4 regions of the Pectobacterium quasiaquaticum genome follow, and region 1 is predicted to be linked to each of the others. Evidence: predicted binding sites of a transcription regulator. Region 1 holds the regulator's gene; each other region holds the start of a gene.
The links. The regulator PurR, encoded in region 1, represses purine synthesis genes. The targets are predictions, from matches to a motif close to CANGCAAACGTTTGCNTG.

Region 1 (4,253 bases):
CCCAAATCCCGCACCGCGAGCAAAGTGACAGAAAAAAAACCGTCACGGACGCAAAGCAGCACGCCCGCGCTCGTGAAAAAGAATCTTAAAAAGCTGAAGCCTGAAGAAGAGAAACAAACCACCGCACAAGCCAGAGTCAAAACCGGACTGAAGAAGACCGCACTCAAGGGGAAAGCGGATAAAAATCCAGCGCCGACAGAAAAAGGTATGGCGCTAAGCGCCGCACATAAAAAACGCTATCAGCATGCCAAAACGACCGCAATGAATAAATTGATGAGTCAGATAGGTAAGCCTTACCACTGGGGCGGTTCCTCTCCCTTTACCGGATTCGACTGTAGCGGACTGGTTTATTACGCCTACAAAGATGTCGTTAAGATCCAAATTCCACGCACTGCAAACGAAATGTATCACCTGCGTGATGCTGCTCCGATTAAAAAGAGTGAGCTGGAAAGTGGCGATCTGGTCTTCTTCCGCATCAATAATCGTGGGGCAGCCGATCACGTCGGGGTTTATCTGGGGGAAGGAAAATTTATTCAGTCGCCACGGACAGGCTCAGACATTCGTATCAGCAAGCTGAGTGAAGATTATTGGCAGGAGCACTACGTTGGTGCACGTCGCGTGGTCACACCGCAGACGATTCGTTAAGAGACAGATTATATCTGGTATACCCTAAATAATTCGAGTTTCAGGAAGGCGGCAAGCGAAGGAATCCCGATGAACTTACTCAAGTAAGTGATTCGGGTGAGTGAACGAAGCCAACGCACATGCAACTTGAAGTATGACGGGTATAAAACGATTCAGACACGTTTTATGCATCATCAACGTGTCTGAATACCTAACCCGCCCAGAGGCACCGTTCGGTTAGTTCAGCACCGCAATAAAACTAAACGCGATGATCACAGCCAACGAACCAACAGTTGTCAGCAAAGACATCTTCAGATCTGTATCCATGAATTACTCCTTATTAACGAACGAATTTTATCTGAAAGCTTCATCTGAAAAGACACCACCGTTCACAGCCAAACCCGTTTAGGTAGTAAAAGCCACAAATAATAGGGTTATTACGATTCTTTCATAATTGTAGCGAAAAATCTCGGACGAATGCATCACTAATAGTATAAATTAGCCCTTTCACTTTCATGATAAATCGGACACAATCCGCTGTTTATGAAAGCGCTACGTATCAGTCGAAAAACGTCAACCCAGATCCCTTCGGTATAACATTCGGCATTCTCCTTCTGAAATCCTGTTTTTTAGCTTAGAAGAAGAACATTAAACGTAGGCAAACGATTAACAATATACTTACGTCTATAACAGGTAAGTTCAGGAGTCATTTTTAGATGGCAACGATTAAAGATGTGGCAAAACGTGCTGGCGTTTCCACCACAACCGTATCGCACGTGATCAATAAAACACGTTTCGTCGCCGAAGAGACTAAGGCAGCCGTCAGGGCAGCAATCAAAGAATTGCACTATTCACCCAGCGCCGTCGCCCGCAGCCTCAAAGTTAATCACACTAAATCTATCGGCTTGCTGGCCACTTCCAGTGAAGCACCCTATTTCGCCGAGATCATTGAAGCCGTTGAAAATAGCTGCTACGCCAAAGGCTACACGCTGGTGCTGTGTAATTCGCATAACGACATCGGCAAGCAGCGCGCTTATCTTTCCATGCTGGCGCAAAAACGCGTCGACGGCCTGCTGGTAATGTGCGCCGAATATCCACCAGAGCTGTTGTCGATGTTGGAAGATTATCGCAGCATTCCGATGGTCGTGATGGACTGGGGACAGATGCACAGCGATTTTACCGATACGATTATCGATAACGCCTTTGAAGGCGGTTATATGGCAGGCCGCTACCTGATTGAACGCGGCCATCGGGATATCGGCGCCATCCCCGGCACTCAAGAACGCAACACCGGCAGCGGACGCTACCTCGGCTTTTTGAAAGCGCTGAAGGAAGCCGACATCACCGTACGCGACGAATGGGTGGTTCGAGGCGATTTTGAACCAGAATCCGGCTATAAAGCCATGCATCAGATCCTCGCACAGAAACAGCGTCCAACGGCTGTATTCTGCGGCGGCGATATTATGGCGATGGGGGCCATCTGTGCGGCTGACGAGCTGGGTCTGCGCGTGCCGCAGGATATTTCGGTGATCGGTTATGACAACGTGCGCCACGCGCGTTTCTTTACGCCTGCGCTGACCACCATCCACCAGCCAAAGGAGCGTCTGGGTCAATCCGCGTTCTCTATGCTACTGGATCGAATCACTAGTAAACGGGAAGATGCGCACGTCATTGAAGTGCACCCGACGTTGATTGAGCGCCGCTCGGTGGCAGACGGCCCCTACCTCGACTATCGCCGCTAGTCGCCGCTATTCTGTACAGCCGTTTTTCTTATTCCTGCCTGCATCCTCTCTCTGCTTCAGCCAATTCTCTTGTATGCTGGCTGAAGCCGTTATAATTCTATACCCTAAATAATTCGAGTTGCATGAAGGCGGCAAGCGAGGGAATCCCGATGAGCTTACTCAAGTAAGTGATTCGGGTGAGTGAACGTAGCCAACGTACATGCGGCTTGAAGTATGACGGGTATAATACCGTGTTTCATTTTCTCTGGTGACAGCCGATACCTCGGCTGCGATAAGTGTTGTCCAGGTATGTTTTACGATACTTTTACATGTGAAAAGTTAAGGAGACATGATGGGTTTACCTTATACAGAAGAATGGGATCCTAATACCGCGCCCTGGTTCCACATCGTGCAAGACATGCTGGCCAGCGCGGATATCGCCATCAACGGCACTCGCCCTTTTGACATCCGCGTGACCAACCCCAATTTCTTTAAACGTATCCTGCGTGAGGGATCGCTGGGGCTGGGAGAAAGCTACATGGATGAATGGTGGGAGTGTGAACGGCTGGATATGTTTTCCCATCGCGTCATGCGCGCGGGGCTGGATGCCAGGCTGCCCCGCCGTCTGCACGACCTGACGCGCGTCGCCCTCTCCCGCGTCACGAATTTACAATCCCGTCGACGCGCTCAGGTTGTCGGTAAAGCGCATTACGATTTAGGTAACGACCTCTTTACCCTGATGCTGGATCCCTATATGCAATACTCCTGCGCCTATTGGAAACAGGCACAGACGCTGGAACAGGCGCAGGAAGATAAACTCGCCATGATCTGCGAAAAGCTCCAGTTAACATCAGGGATGACGCTGCTGGATATCGGCTGTGGCTGGGGCGGGTTGGCCGAATTCGCGGCACGTCACTACGGTGTTTCAGTGTACGGCATCACCATTTCCAGAGAACAACAGGTGCTGGCACAGCGACGTTGTCAGGATCTGAACGTCACCATTGAATTACAGGATTACCGCGATCTCGATCGGCAATTCGATCGCGTGGTGTCAGTTGGCATGTTTGAACACGTCGGGCCACGCAACTATGACAATTATTTCCGCGTCGTGCGGCGTAATCTAAAACCCGATGGGCTGTTTCTGCTACATACCATCGGGGCCAATAAGACCAATCCGCACATCGATCCCTGGATTCATAAATACATCTTCCCCAACGGCTGTATTCCCTCCGTACAGCATATTGCGCAGGCAAGCGAGCCTTATTTGGTGATGGAAGACTGGCATAATTTCGGTGCTGATTACGATCGTACCTTAATGGCCTGGCACGCTCGCTTTCAGCAGAACTGGCCACGGCTTTCCACACGCTACACGGCCCGCTTCCGCCGGATGTTCAGCTACTATCTTAACTTTTGTGCAGGGGCTTTCAGAGCAAGGGAACTTCAGCTCTGGCAGGTCTTGTTCAGCACGGATGGGGTCGACGGTGGATTGCGCGTTGCGCGCTGACAGCATTGTGTGTTGACAGAAAGTCGTGTGCTGACTGAAAAGAGAAACCGGACGAGGCTATTCGTCCGGTTTACAAGCACAGGCAACGCGAAAATTACTCTTCTTTGCCCAGGTCACTCGCCTGCTTACTCGCCAACACGCGCTCGACCGTATCGACTACGGCCTGTGTCTGCGGGTCGATTTCGATATTAATGCGATTTCCCAGACGCTTCTGCCCCAGCGTGGTGCGATTCAGCGTTTCTGGAATTAAATGCACGCAGAAGCGTCCACGGGTTACTTCTCCTACCGTCAGGCTGATACCGTCAATCCCAACGAAGCCTTTATGTAGCACGTATTTCATCAGTGCTTCATCTGCCAGACGGAACCAAATCTGATGGTTATTCTCTGACACCTGAATCTTCACC
Region 2 (4,253 bases), 2.2 Mb from region 1:
TGTGACGGGCGGTGTGTACAAGGCCCGGGAACGTATTCACCGTAGCATTCTGATCTACGATTACTAGCGATTCCGACTTCATGGAGTCGAGTTGCAGACTCCAATCCGGACTACGACGTACTTTATGAGGTCCGCTTGCTCTCGCGAGGTCGCTTCTCTTTGTATACGCCATTGTAGCACGTGTGTAGCCCTACTCGTAAGGGCCATGATGACTTGACGTCATCCCCACCTTCCTCCGGTTTATCACCGGCAGTCTCCTTTGAGTTCCCGACCGAATCGCTGGCAACAAAGGATAAGGGTTGCGCTCGTTGCGGGACTTAACCCAACATTTCACAACACGAGCTGACGACAGCCATGCAGCACCTGTCTCAGAGTTCCCGAAGGCACCAAAGCATCTCTGCTAAGTTCTCTGGATGTCAAGAGTAGGTAAGGTTCTTCGCGTTGCATCGAATTAAACCACATGCTCCACCGCTTGTGCGGGCCCCCGTCAATTCATTTGAGTTTTAACCTTGCGGCCGTACTCCCCAGGCGGTCGATTTAACGCGTTAGCTCCGGAAGCCACGCCTCAAGGGCACAACCTCCAAATCGACATCGTTTACAGCGTGGACTACCAGGGTATCTAATCCTGTTTGCTCCCCACGCTTTCGCACCTGAGCGTCAGTCTTTGTCCAGGGGGCCGCCTTCGCCACCGGTATTCCTCCAGATCTCTACGCATTTCACCGCTACACCTGGAATTCTACCCCCCTCTACAAGACTCTAGCCTGTCAGTTTTGAATGCAGTTCCCAGGTTAAGCCCGGGGATTTCACATCCAACTTAACAGACCGCCTGCGTGCGCTTTACGCCCAGTCATTCCGATTAACGCTTGCACCCTCCGTATTACCGCGGCTGCTGGCACGGAGTTAGCCGGTGCTTCTTCTGCGGGTAACGTCAATCGATAAGGTTATTAACCTCATCGCCTTCCTCCCCGCTGAAAGTGCTTTACAACCCGAAGGCCTTCTTCACACACGCGGCATGGCTGCATCAGGCTTGCGCCCATTGTGCAATATTCCCCACTGCTGCCTCCCGTAGGAGTCTGGACCGTGTCTCAGTTCCAGTGTGGCTGGTCATCCTCTCAGACCAGCTAGGGATCGTCGCCTAGGTGAGCCATTACCTCACCTACTAGCTAATCCCATCTGGGCACATCCGATGGCGAGAGGCCCTAAGGTCCCCCTCTTTGGTCCGAAGACGTTATGCGGTATTAGCTACCGTTTCCAGTAGTTATCCCCCTCCATCAGGCAGTTTCCCAGACATTACTCACCCGTCCGCCGCTCGTCACCCAGAGAGCAAGCTCTCCTGTGCTACCGCTCGACTTGCATGTGTTAGGCCTGCCGCCAGCGTTCAATCTGAGCCATGATCAAACTCTTCAATTTAAGATTTGTTTGATTTGCTGAACTCGTCAGCGATGCTCAAAGAATTAGTAACTGTTTATTCGTAATGAATTTACTGTTGTTCACTCTTCAAGACTTTTTTATATCGTTAAGATACGGTCTTGTGAGTGCCCACACAGATTGTCTGATTAAATTGTTAAAGAGCAGTGCCACATCTTCCGTGGCGCGGGCCGCATATATTATGCTTTTCCGCTGTGAAGTCAAGTCATTACTGACCGCCTTCGTTGAATTTTTTTCTGTCACACCAACTTCGTAAGTCGCTGTTGCCGTGTCAGTGGAGGCGCATTATAGGGACTTCTCGTCAGGCCGCAATAGGTGTTTTAAAGAAAAATGACTGTTTGCTGCATTCCACAGCAAAACCCCACTTTATACCTATTTTTGCACAAACTTATCCACAGAAAGCATTCTACTCAAAAATTGACGAGCATCACGCAAACGTTTTCGCTACAATTCACCCCGTTCAAAATCGTCGTGTTTTTGCGAACGCTAACTGAATATTTCTCTTTATTCCGCAATTATGGCTCTGACAAAGACGATATTCACATACCGTTCTTTACTGACTACCCAAATCCAGGGGATAACATCATCATGCAACAACGCCGTCCAATTCGCCGCGCTCTGCTCAGCGTTTCTGACAAAGCAGGTATTGTCGAATTTGCTCAAGCTCTGTCCCACCGTGGCGTCGAGCTCCTTTCAACGGGTGGAACAGCCCGTTTGCTGGCCGATGCTGGGTTAGCGGTGACTGAAGTCTCTGACTACACCGGTTTCCCAGAAATGATGGATGGGCGAGTGAAGACACTGCACCCAAAAGTACACGGCGGCATTCTGGGACGGCGCGATCAAGATGATGCGATCATGACACAGCACGACATCAAGCCGATTGATATCGTCGTTGTGAATTTGTATCCGTTTGCTCAGACCGTCGCTCGTGAGAACTGCACGTTAGAAGATGCGGTTGAGAACATCGATATCGGTGGCCCGACGATGGTCCGCTCCGCCGCCAAGAACCATAAAGATGTGGCTATCGTGGTCAAGAGCAGCGACTACAGCACCATCATTAATGAAATCGACGCCAACGAGGGTTCACTGACCTACGAAACCCGTTTCGATTTAGCCATTAAAGCCTTCGAACACACTGCCGCTTACGACAGTATGATTGCCAACTACTTTGGTGCACTGGTTCCGCCTTACCACGGTGAAACCGATAAACCATCAGGCAACTTCCCGCGCACGTTAAACCTGAACTACATCAAAAAGCAGGACATGCGCTATGGCGAGAACAGCCATCAGCAAGCTGCCTTCTATATAGAAGAGAATATTCACGAGGCCTCTGTCGCCACCTCGACACAGTTACAAGGCAAAGCGCTGTCTTATAACAACATTGCCGATACCGATGCGGCGCTGGAATGTGTGAAAGAATTCGCCGAACCGGCCTGCGTTATCGTTAAGCATGCGAATCCGTGCGGCGTAGCAATTGGCGACTCAATTCTTGATGCTTACGAGCGTGCCTATAAAACCGACCCAACATCGGCATTCGGCGGCATTATCGCTTTCAACCGCGAGCTGGATGAAGAGACGGCGAAGGCCATCATTAGCCGCCAGTTTGTCGAAGTCATTATTGCGCCATCTGCCAGCGAGGCCGCATTGAAGGTGACCGCAGCCAAACAAAACGTACGCGTCCTGACCAGCGGTAGCTGGCAGCAACGCGTTCCTGGTCTGGACTTCAAACGCGTCAACGGTGGTTTACTGGTACAGGACCGCGATCTGGGCATGGTCGATTCATCTCAATTGCGTGTCGTCAGCGAGCGCCAGCCGAGCGAACAGGAATTACGTGATGCCCTTTTCTGCTGGAAAGTGGCTAAGTTCGTTAAATCCAATGCGATTGTGTACGCACGCGACAACATGACCATCGGGATAGGTGCTGGCCAGATGAGTCGCGTTTACTCAGCGAAAATCGCCGGCATCAAAGCGAGCGACGAAGGGCTGGAAGTAAAAGGTTCCGCCATGGCATCTGATGCGTTCTTCCCATTCCGTGATGGTATTGATGCCGCGGCTGCTGTTGGCATTACCTGCGTGATCCAACCGGGCGGGTCGATTCGTGATGATGAAGTCATTGCTGCCGCCAACGAACACGGCATTGCGATGATCTTTACCGACATGCGCCATTTCCGCCATTAATTCTGGAGCTGACCGAAATGAACATTTTAGTAATTGGTAATGGCGGACGCGAGCACGCGCTAGCCTGGAAAGCCTCGCAGTCACCGCTGGCGAAACGTGTTTATGTTGCTCCAGGAAATGCGGGTACCGCGCTTGAACCAGCGCTGACCAACGTCGATATCGCCGCCACTGATATTCCAGCGTTAGTCGCTTTTGCGCAGGAAAACCACATCGATTTGACCATCGTTGGCCCGGAAACACCGCTAGTTATCGGTGTTGTGGATGCATTTCAGAGCGCGGGGCTAAAAATCTTTGGCCCAACGCAGGGCGCTGCACAGTTAGAAGGCTCTAAAGCCTTTACTAAAGATTTTCTGGCACGCCACAATATCCCATCAGCGGAATACCAGAACTTCACCGAAGTTGAACCCGCGCTGGCCTATGTACGCAGCAAAGGCGCACCTATCGTCATCAAGGCCGACGGACTAGCCGCGGGTAAAGGCGTGATTGTCGCCATGACGTTGCAGGAAGCAGAGAACGCCATTCAGGATATGCTAGCGGGGAATGCATTCGGCGATGCCGGACACCGTATCGTGGTGGAAGAGTTCCTTGATGGCGAAGAAGCCAGCTTCATCGTGATGGTAGATGGCAAGAATGTCTTGCCGATGGCA
Region 3 (4,253 bases), 700 kb from region 1:
GTTGAGGACGCGATACGCACGGCCTCAACAGGGGAGGAATGACGCGGTTATGAACGCGCGTCGTTCTCTTCCGGCGCATCGAGGATCTCTTCCTCTTTGCGGAACAGGCTGATGACCTTAAACACCAGACTCATGCCGATACCAACAACCGTCGCCAGCGCCATGCCCTTCAATTCGGTCGAGCCCAGATGCACTTTCGCACCGCTGACGCCGATGATCAGAATCACGGAGGTCAGGATCAGGTTCTGCGCTTTGTTGTAATCCACTTTGGATTCAATCAGCACGCGAATACCGGATGCACCAATTACGCCGTACAGCAGCAGCGACACGCCGCCCATAACAGGGACCGGTACAGCCTGAATCGCCGCTGCCAGTTTGCCCACGCAGGAAAGCAGAATCGCCAGGATCGCCGCACCGCCGATCACCCAGGTGCTGTACACTTTGGTAATCGCCAGCACGCCGATGTTTTCACCGTAGGTTGTGTTCGGTGTGGAACCGAAGAAGCCAGACAGCACAGTAGAAATGCCGTTGGCGAACATAGAGCGGTGCAGCCCCGGTTCACGCATTAGATCTTTCTTCACGATATTCGCCGTCACCACCAGGTGACCAACGTGTTCCGCGATCACCACCAGCGCCGCAGGCAGAATCGCCAGAATGGCAAACCACTCAAAACGTGGCGTATAGAATGTCGGCATCGCGAACCAGTGCGCTTCACGAATCGGAGTCAAATCCACCACGCCTAGCGCGAACGACAGCGCATAGCCAGCCAGTACCCCGATCAGAATCGGGATGATCGCCAGAAAGCCGCGAAACAGCACCGAGCCCAGAATGGTGATTGCCAGCGTCGCCAGTGAAATCGTCACCGCGGTAGAATCGACAGAAGTGCCATCGGCAGGCAGCAACCCAGCCATTCCCGCTGCGACACCCGCCAGTTCAAGACCGATAACGGCGACAATCGCCCCCATCGCCGCAGGCGGAAACAGCACATTCAGCCAGCCGGTGCCCGCTTTCTTAACAATCAGCGCCACCAGACAGAACAACACGCCACACATGATGAAGCCACCCAGTGCAACTTCATACCCCAGCGGCAACAGCAGCAAAACCGGGGAAATAAACGCGAAGCTCGACCCCAAATACGCCGGGATTTTGCCCTTACAAATGAATAAATAAAGCAGCGTACCTACACCGTTGAATAACAGTACGGTTGCCGGATTGATCTTGAACAGAATGGGTACCAGAACGGTAGCGCCAAACATCGCGAACAGATGCTGGAAACTCAACGGGATGGTTTGTAACAAGGGTGGTCGTTCACTTACCCCGATGGCGCGACGAGTCATCTTCAATATCCTCTGTAGTGTTGTTATCTAGTGTTGCTATTTATGTGTGCAGGTATACCCACACTTCTTATGACAGCCAAACTCATCCAACCCCACCGTAGTGAAGCAGGAACATGTTGACTGCTGATGTATAAAAGAACTGCGTGTGACGTAACACAGGCCGTGGCACACCATAGGCAATACCGATACCCTAAATAATTCGAGTTGCGTGAAGGCGGCAACCGCACGAATCTCCAAGAGCTTACACAAGTAAGTGACTGGAGTGAGTAAGGGCGGCCAACGCACAAGCAGCTTGAAGTATGACGGGTATCCTTGCGCCAAAAAAAAGCCGACTATAAGTCGGCTTACCTGTTATTTAGTACCAAATATTTTATCGCCCGCATCACCCAGACCCGGCATGATGTAGCCCTGCTCGTTGAGGCCTTTATCGATGGATGCCGTGTAAAGTTCGACATCTGGGTGGGCTTTTTCCAGTGCGGCAATCCCTTCTGGCGCCGCGACCAATACCAGTACCTTAATGCTGTGACAACCTGCTTTTTTCAGCAGATCGATCGTCGCAATCATTGAGCCACCGGTTGCCAGCATGGGGTCAACCACCAGCGCCATGCGCTCTTCGATATTGGAAACCAGCTTCTGGAAATAAGGAACAGGCTCCAGCGTCTCTTCATCACGGTATATGCCGACAACGCTGATACGCGCGCTAGGCACATTTTCCAGCACGCCGTCCATCATCCCCAACCCTGCACGCAGAATCGGTACGACGGTAATTTTCTTGCCTTTGATCTGATCGACTTCAACCGGACCGCACCAACCATCAATGGTGACTTTTTCGGTTGCCAGGTCAGCCGTCGCTTCGTAAGTCAGCAAACTTCCCACTTCGGAAGCCAGCTCACGAAAACGCTTCGTGCTAATATCGTTCTCACGCATCAAACCCAGTTTGTGTTTGACGAGTGGGTGTTTCACCTCGACGATCTTCATCATTATCTCCCCATCGGCTAAGTGGACGGACAAAAACGCCAAGCGCGTTTTTAAACACCGCTTGCGGCGGCCCGCAGGGCGGCGGGCATGAGAGCCCGTCGTAAAAAAAATCGCGGGATTATACCGCCTTTTTTACTTAGCGCCATATGATTAAGCCTGATCCAGATCAACCGAGGAAAGAAATTGTCGCCATTAACGAAAAATAGCCAGCCGATGACTCATCACTCGCAAACGATTGCCTACACTGTTAGAATTAGCGCGCATTATTTTTACCACAGTATGTTTTCTAAATACCGTGTTTTCTGAATACGACCCGTAACCTTCGTGGGGACTCAGCAGTGACCGACAAAACCTCTCTCAGCTATAAAGACGCAGGCGTGGATATCGATGCGGGTAATGCATTGGTAGACCGTATCAAAGGTGTAGTGAAACAGACCCGTCGCCCGGAAGTTATGGGTGGATTGGGTGGTTTCGGTGCCTTGTGCGCCTTACCGCAAAAATACCGCGAACCGATTCTGGTTTCCGGCACTGACGGAGTCGGCACCAAACTGCGCCTGGCGATGGACCTGAAACGCCACGATACCATTGGTATCGATCTGGTTGCGATGTGTGTGAACGATCTGGTCGTTCAGGGCGCTGAACCGCTGTTCTTCCTCGACTATTACGCTACAGGCAAGCTGGATGTTGACACCGCAGCCAGTGTGATTACCGGTATCGCGGAAGGCTGTAAGCAATCAGGCTGTGCGCTGGTCGGTGGTGAAACCGCCGAAATGCCGGGTATGTATCACGGCGAAGACTACGACGTTGCTGGCTTCTGCGTCGGTGTGGTAGAAAAATCAGAAATTATTGACGGCAGCAAAGTTCAGAACGGCGATGTTCTGGTTGCCCTCGCTTCCAGCGGCCCGCATTCAAACGGCTATTCGCTGGTGCGCAAAGTGCTCGAAGTCAGCAAAACCGATCCAGAGCAGTTCGAGCTGGAAGGTAAATCACTGGCCGATCACCTGCTGGCCCCGACCAAAATCTACGTGAAATCTATACTGTCCCTGATTGAGAAAGTCGATGTCCACGCCATTTCTCACCTGACCGGCGGCGGCTTCTGGGAAAATATCCCACGCGTACTGCCAGAAGGCATGCAGGCGACGATCGACGAATCCAGTTGGCAATGGCCTGCCGTTTTCAACTGGCTGCAACAGGCAGGTAATGTCAGCCGTCACGAAATGTATCGTACTTTCAACTGCGGTGTTGGTATGATCATCGCACTGCCAGCCGAACAGGCAGACGAGGCCGTTGCATTACTCAACAGCAGCGGCGAAAACGCATGGAAAATCGGCGTCATTACTCAAACCGATGCCGGAGACGCAGTGGTTATTAACTGATGAAAAACATCGTTGTGCTGATTTCAGGTCATGGAAGCAACTTACAGGCGTTGATTGACGCCTGTAAGAACGGACGCCTTAAAGGAAAGATCGTCGCCGTATTCAGTAATAATGCGGAGGCTTACGGGCTAGAACGCGCACAGGATGCGGATATTCCTACGTGCGTCCTGAATCCTGAAGACTTTGCCGACCGCGCCGCATTTGATGCCGCACTGGCAAATGAAATTGAGCAATATGAGCCGGCGCTGGTGGTTCTGGCAGGTTACATGCGGATTCTTAGCCCAGAATTTGTTGCCCAGTTTGCCGGCAAAATGCTGAACATTCATCCTTCTCTGCTGCCCAAATATCCCGGCCTGCATACACACCGCAAGGCGCTGGAAAATGGCGATCGGGAACATGGGACATCCGTCCATTTCGTCACCGATGAACTGGACGGCGGCCCACTGATTCTGCAAGCGAAAGTGCCTGTATTCAATGACGACACGGAAGAAAGCCTGAGCGAGCGCGTAAAGACGCACGAGCACACGATTTATCCAATGGTCATCAACTGGTTCCTGAACGG
Region 4 (4,253 bases), 1.3 Mb from region 1:
ATTCTTATCGGGCATGCCGGGCACCCTGAAGTCGAAGGGACGATGGGGCAGTACAGCAATGCGGACGGCGGCATGTATCTGGTGGAATCCCCTGAGGATGTCTGGCAGCTACAGGTAAAAGACGAAAGCAATCTGTGTTTTATGACGCAGACCACGCTTTCTGTTGATGATACCTATGCGGTGATTGATGCATTGCGTGAGCGTTTCCCGCAGATCGTCGGCCCGCGTAAAGATGACATCTGCTATGCCACGACCAATCGTCAGGAAGCCGTTCGCCACTTGTCGGATAAGGCGGATGTCGTTTTTGTCGTCGGCTCTAAAAACTCCTCAAACTCCAATCGCCTTGCTGAATTAGCACAGCGCGCGGGGAAAGCAGCTTATCTGATTGATTCAGCAGAAGATATCCAGGAGTTATGGCTAGCGGGCGCTTCGCATGTTGGGGTAACCGCAGGCGCATCGGCACCGGATATTCTGGTACAACAGGTGATTCAGCGCCTGAAAGCATTAGGCGGCAAGGTGGCGGTTGAAATGCAGGGACGTGAAGAAAACATCGTCTTTGAAGTGCCGAAAGAACTGCGTGTTGACGTCAAACAGATAGATTAATGCTGTTTCTGCGGTAGGGCTTCTTCGGCCCTATCGCTGTTATTCCTATCTATGTTCCCCTGTTATTCACCCATGAAAATGTTAATGCATAAAAATGAATTTTTATGCGTTATGCCATGTGGTTTAATTTTGACCACTTTTGCTTATCTTCAAATACCTTGCGGCTTTTCATCGCTCTGATGCGCCATTTTGCTGTCTGTGGTTAGACAGTTTTGCTGATTTTCTGCGGCTTCAAACAGTATTTTCTAATCTGGCGGTAAATCCGCTGGCGATAGTGCGCAGCGCCCGTTAACCTGATGTTATTTTTATGTCGTCAGGATCAAAAAGAGAGAGACATTATGAAGGATTCATCCATCCGTATTGCGGTTGTAGGCGCGGGCGGCCGTATGGGACGCCAACTGATTCAGGCTATCGAGCAAATGGACGGCGTGGTATTGGGCGCGGCGCTGGAGCGTTCTGGTTCGTCTCTGATAGGAAGCGATGCCGGCGAACTTGCTGGGCTGGGTAAAAGCGGTATTACCGTGAATGAAAGTCTGGATGCCGTGCAGAATGATTTCGATATTTTGATCGACTTCACTCGCCCGGAAGGCACCTTAGCGCATCTGGCGTTTTGTCGTCAGCACCGTAAAGGCATGATTATTGGCACAACTGGCTTTGATGACGCAGGGAAAGCGGCGATTAAGCAGGCTGCGCAGGATATCGGGATTGTGTTTGCGGCGAACTTCAGCGTTGGCGTCAATGTCATGCTGAAGCTGCTGGAAAAGGCGGCCAAGGTCATGGGCGACTATACTGATATCGAAATCATTGAAGCACACCACCGTCACAAAGTGGATGCGCCATCGGGTACCGCGCTGGCGATGGGCGAAGCGATCGCCGATGCGTTGGGACGCGATCTGAAGTCCTGTGCCGTGTATGCGCGTGAAGGCTATACGGGTGAACGCGATCCGAAAAGCATTGGTTTTGCGACCGTGCGAGCGGGCGATATTGTCGGTGAACATACGGCGATGTTTGCTGACATTGGCGAGCGCGTTGAGATTACCCACAAGGCATCCAGCCGTATGACGTTTGCCAATGGTGCAGTAAGAGCCGCTATCTGGATTAGTTCGAAAGAAAGTGGCATTTTTGATATGAGAGATGTGCTTTCTCTGAATGATTTATAGTATTTAATTTTTATATAGATATTATATCTAACTGATAAAGGTGGTTATTTTTATGATCACCTTTACTTTTATCTTTTTGGATTATTTTTTCTATCACCATTGATTTTTGTTTGTGTTTTATTCTATTTTTTAGTGATGATTTTCCCTCCTTACTCTCAAAATGTCCTTGGCTGGTGATTTGTTACTCTTATTTTAGCAATGTTGTCTCGCAACCGTTTACTTCTCTCAGTTGATAGGGTTTTTTACGTCAGTGGGCCACTATTTATTTCGTAAAGCATAAAAATAAGAGAAAAAAAGCGGTTTGGGTAGACAATCGGGAAGACCATCATTAAAATGCGCCCAATTTGCCAAAAATTGGCCTTACGGGTAGTTTTTGCATTGATTTAGTGACTCAAATCTGAATTAATATGCAAATAACGTGATTGTTTATTCCTTGGAGGGTGTTTTGATTAAGTCAGCGCTATTGGTTCTGGAAGACGGAACCCAATTCCACGGTCGGGCCATTGGGGCAGAAGGGTCGGCAGTGGGGGAAGTGGTCTTCAATACGTCGATGACCGGTTATCAAGAAATCCTTACTGATCCTTCCTATTCCCGCCAGATTGTCACTCTCACTTATCCCCATATCGGTAATGTCGGCACCAATGCCAACGATGAAGAATCCCCCTCTGTACAGGCTCAAGGTCTGGTTATTCGTGATTTACCTCTGATTGCCAGCAACTACCGTAGTGAAGAAAGCCTGTCTGAATACCTCAAACGCAACAACATCGTCGCCATTGCTGATATCGATACCCGTAAACTGACCCGTCTGCTGCGTGAAAAAGGCGCACAGAATGGCTGCATCATCGCGGGCGATGCGCCGGATGCTGCTGTCGCGCTGGAGAAAGCGAAAGCGTTCCCAGGGCTGAAGGGCATGGATCTGGCAAAAGAAGTGACGACGCCAGAAAGCTACAACTGGTTACAGGGAAGCTGGACGCTGGAAGGCGAATTGCCAGCGGCGAAAAACGAAAGCGAACTGCCTTACCACGTTGTGGCTTATGACTATGGTGTGAAACGCAACATTCTGCGTATGCTGGTGGATCGCGGCTGCCGCCTGACGGTGGTTCCGGCGCAGACACCTGCTGAGGACGTACTGAAGCTGAATCCAGACGGCATTTTCCTCTCTAACGGCCCGGGTGACCCGGAACCGTGCGACTACGCGATTCGCGCGATCAAAACCTTCCTGGAAACGGATATTCCGGTATTCGGCATTTGTCTGGGTCACCAACTGCTGGCACTGGCGAGCGGTGCCAAGACCATCAAAATGAAGCTGGGTCACCACGGTGGCAACCATCCGGTCAAAGATCTGGATAACAACTGTGTGATGATTACCGCGCAGAACCACGGCTTTGCGGTTGATGAAAATAATCTGCCTGCCACGCTGCGCGTCACGCATAAATCCCTGTTCGACCATACGGTTCAAGGGATTCACCGCACGGATAAGCCCGCGTTCAGCTTCCAGGGTCACCCAGAAGCGAGCCCAGGCCCGCACGATGCCGCGCCGCTGTTCGACCACTTTATTGACTTGATTCAGACTTACCGTTCTTCAGCTAAATAATCAGGAGCGAGAAAATGCCAAAACGTACAGATATTAAAAGCATCCTGATTCTGGGCGCAGGCCCGATTGTTATCGGCCAGGCGTGTGAGTTTGACTACTCGGGTGCACAGGCGTGTAAAGCGCTGCGTGAAGAGGGTTACCGCGTTATTCTGGTGAACTCCAACCCAGCAACCATCATGACCGACCCGGAAATGGCCGATGCGACCTACATCGAGCCGATTCACTGGGAAGTGGTGCGCAAAATCATTGAAAAAGAGCGTCCAGATGCGGTGCTGCCAACGATGGGCGGCCAGACTGCGCTGAACTGTGCGCTGGAGCTGGAACGTCAGGGCGTGCTGGCCGAATTCGGCGTTACCATGATTGGTGCAACGGCGGATGCGATTGATAAAGCAGAAGATCGCCGCCGCTTCGACGTAGCAATGAAGAAGATCGGTCTGGATACCGCGCGTTCCGGTATTGCACACAATATGGAAGAAGCGCTGGCGGTTGCGGCTGACGTCGGCTTCCCGTGCATCATCCGTCCTTCCTTTACGATGGGCGGCACCGGTGGCGGTATCGCGTACAATCGTGAAGAGTTCGAAGAGATTTGCGAACGTGGTCTGGATCTGTCTCCAACCAAAGAGCTGCTGATCGATGAATCGCTGATCGGTTGGAAAGAGTATGAGATGGAAGTGGTGCGTGATAAGAACGACAACTGCATCATCGTCTGCTCCATCGAAAACTTCGATGCGATGGGGATCCACACCGGAGACTCCATCACCGTCGCACCGGCGCAAACGCTGACCGATAAAGAATATCAAATCATGCGTAACGCCTCGATGGCGGTACTGCGTGAAATCGGCGTAGAAACGGGCGGTTCCAACGTTCAGTTCTCGGTAAACCCGAAAACTGGCCGT

Region 2: the regulator PurR is predicted to act here: its motif matches at 1,857-1,874, upstream of purH (bifunctional phosphoribosylaminoimidazolecarboxamide formyltransferase/IMP cyclohydrolase).
Region 3: the regulator PurR is predicted to act here: its motif matches at 2,540-2,557, upstream of purM (phosphoribosylformylglycinamidine cyclo-ligase).
Region 4: the regulator PurR is predicted to act here: its motif matches at 1,969-1,986, upstream of carA (glutamine-hydrolyzing carbamoyl-phosphate synthase small subunit).

Annotation. Positions count from the first base shown of each region.
Region 1 is NZ_CP065177.1:2,455,906-2,460,158, forward strand. It holds gene IG609_RS11270 (C40 family peptidase) at 1-645, shown strand, start outside; gene cydH (cytochrome bd-I oxidase subunit CydH) at 862-951, opposite strand; gene purR (HTH-type transcriptional repressor PurR) at 1,341-2,366, shown strand; gene cfa (cyclopropane fatty acyl phospholipid synthase) at 2,698-3,849, shown strand; gene IG609_RS11290 (riboflavin synthase) at 3,944-4,253, opposite strand, start outside.
Region 2 is NZ_CP065177.1:250,545-254,797, reverse strand. It holds rRNA gene IG609_RS01155 (16S ribosomal RNA) at 1-1,410, opposite strand, end outside; gene purH (bifunctional phosphoribosylaminoimidazolecarboxamide formyltransferase/IMP cyclohydrolase) at 2,017-3,606, shown strand; gene purD (phosphoribosylamine--glycine ligase) at 3,624-4,253, shown strand, end outside.
Region 3 is NZ_CP065177.1:3,153,578-3,157,830, forward strand. It holds gene uraA (uracil permease) at 48-1,337, opposite strand; gene upp (uracil phosphoribosyltransferase) at 1,689-2,315, opposite strand; gene purM (phosphoribosylformylglycinamidine cyclo-ligase) at 2,654-3,691, shown strand; gene purN (phosphoribosylglycinamide formyltransferase) at 3,691-4,253, shown strand, end outside.
Region 4 is NZ_CP065177.1:3,768,576-3,772,828, reverse strand. It holds gene ispH (4-hydroxy-3-methylbut-2-enyl diphosphate reductase) at 1-603, shown strand, start outside; gene dapB (4-hydroxy-tetrahydrodipicolinate reductase) at 942-1,763, shown strand; gene carA (glutamine-hydrolyzing carbamoyl-phosphate synthase small subunit) at 2,209-3,357, shown strand; gene carB (carbamoyl-phosphate synthase large subunit) at 3,372-4,253, shown strand, end outside.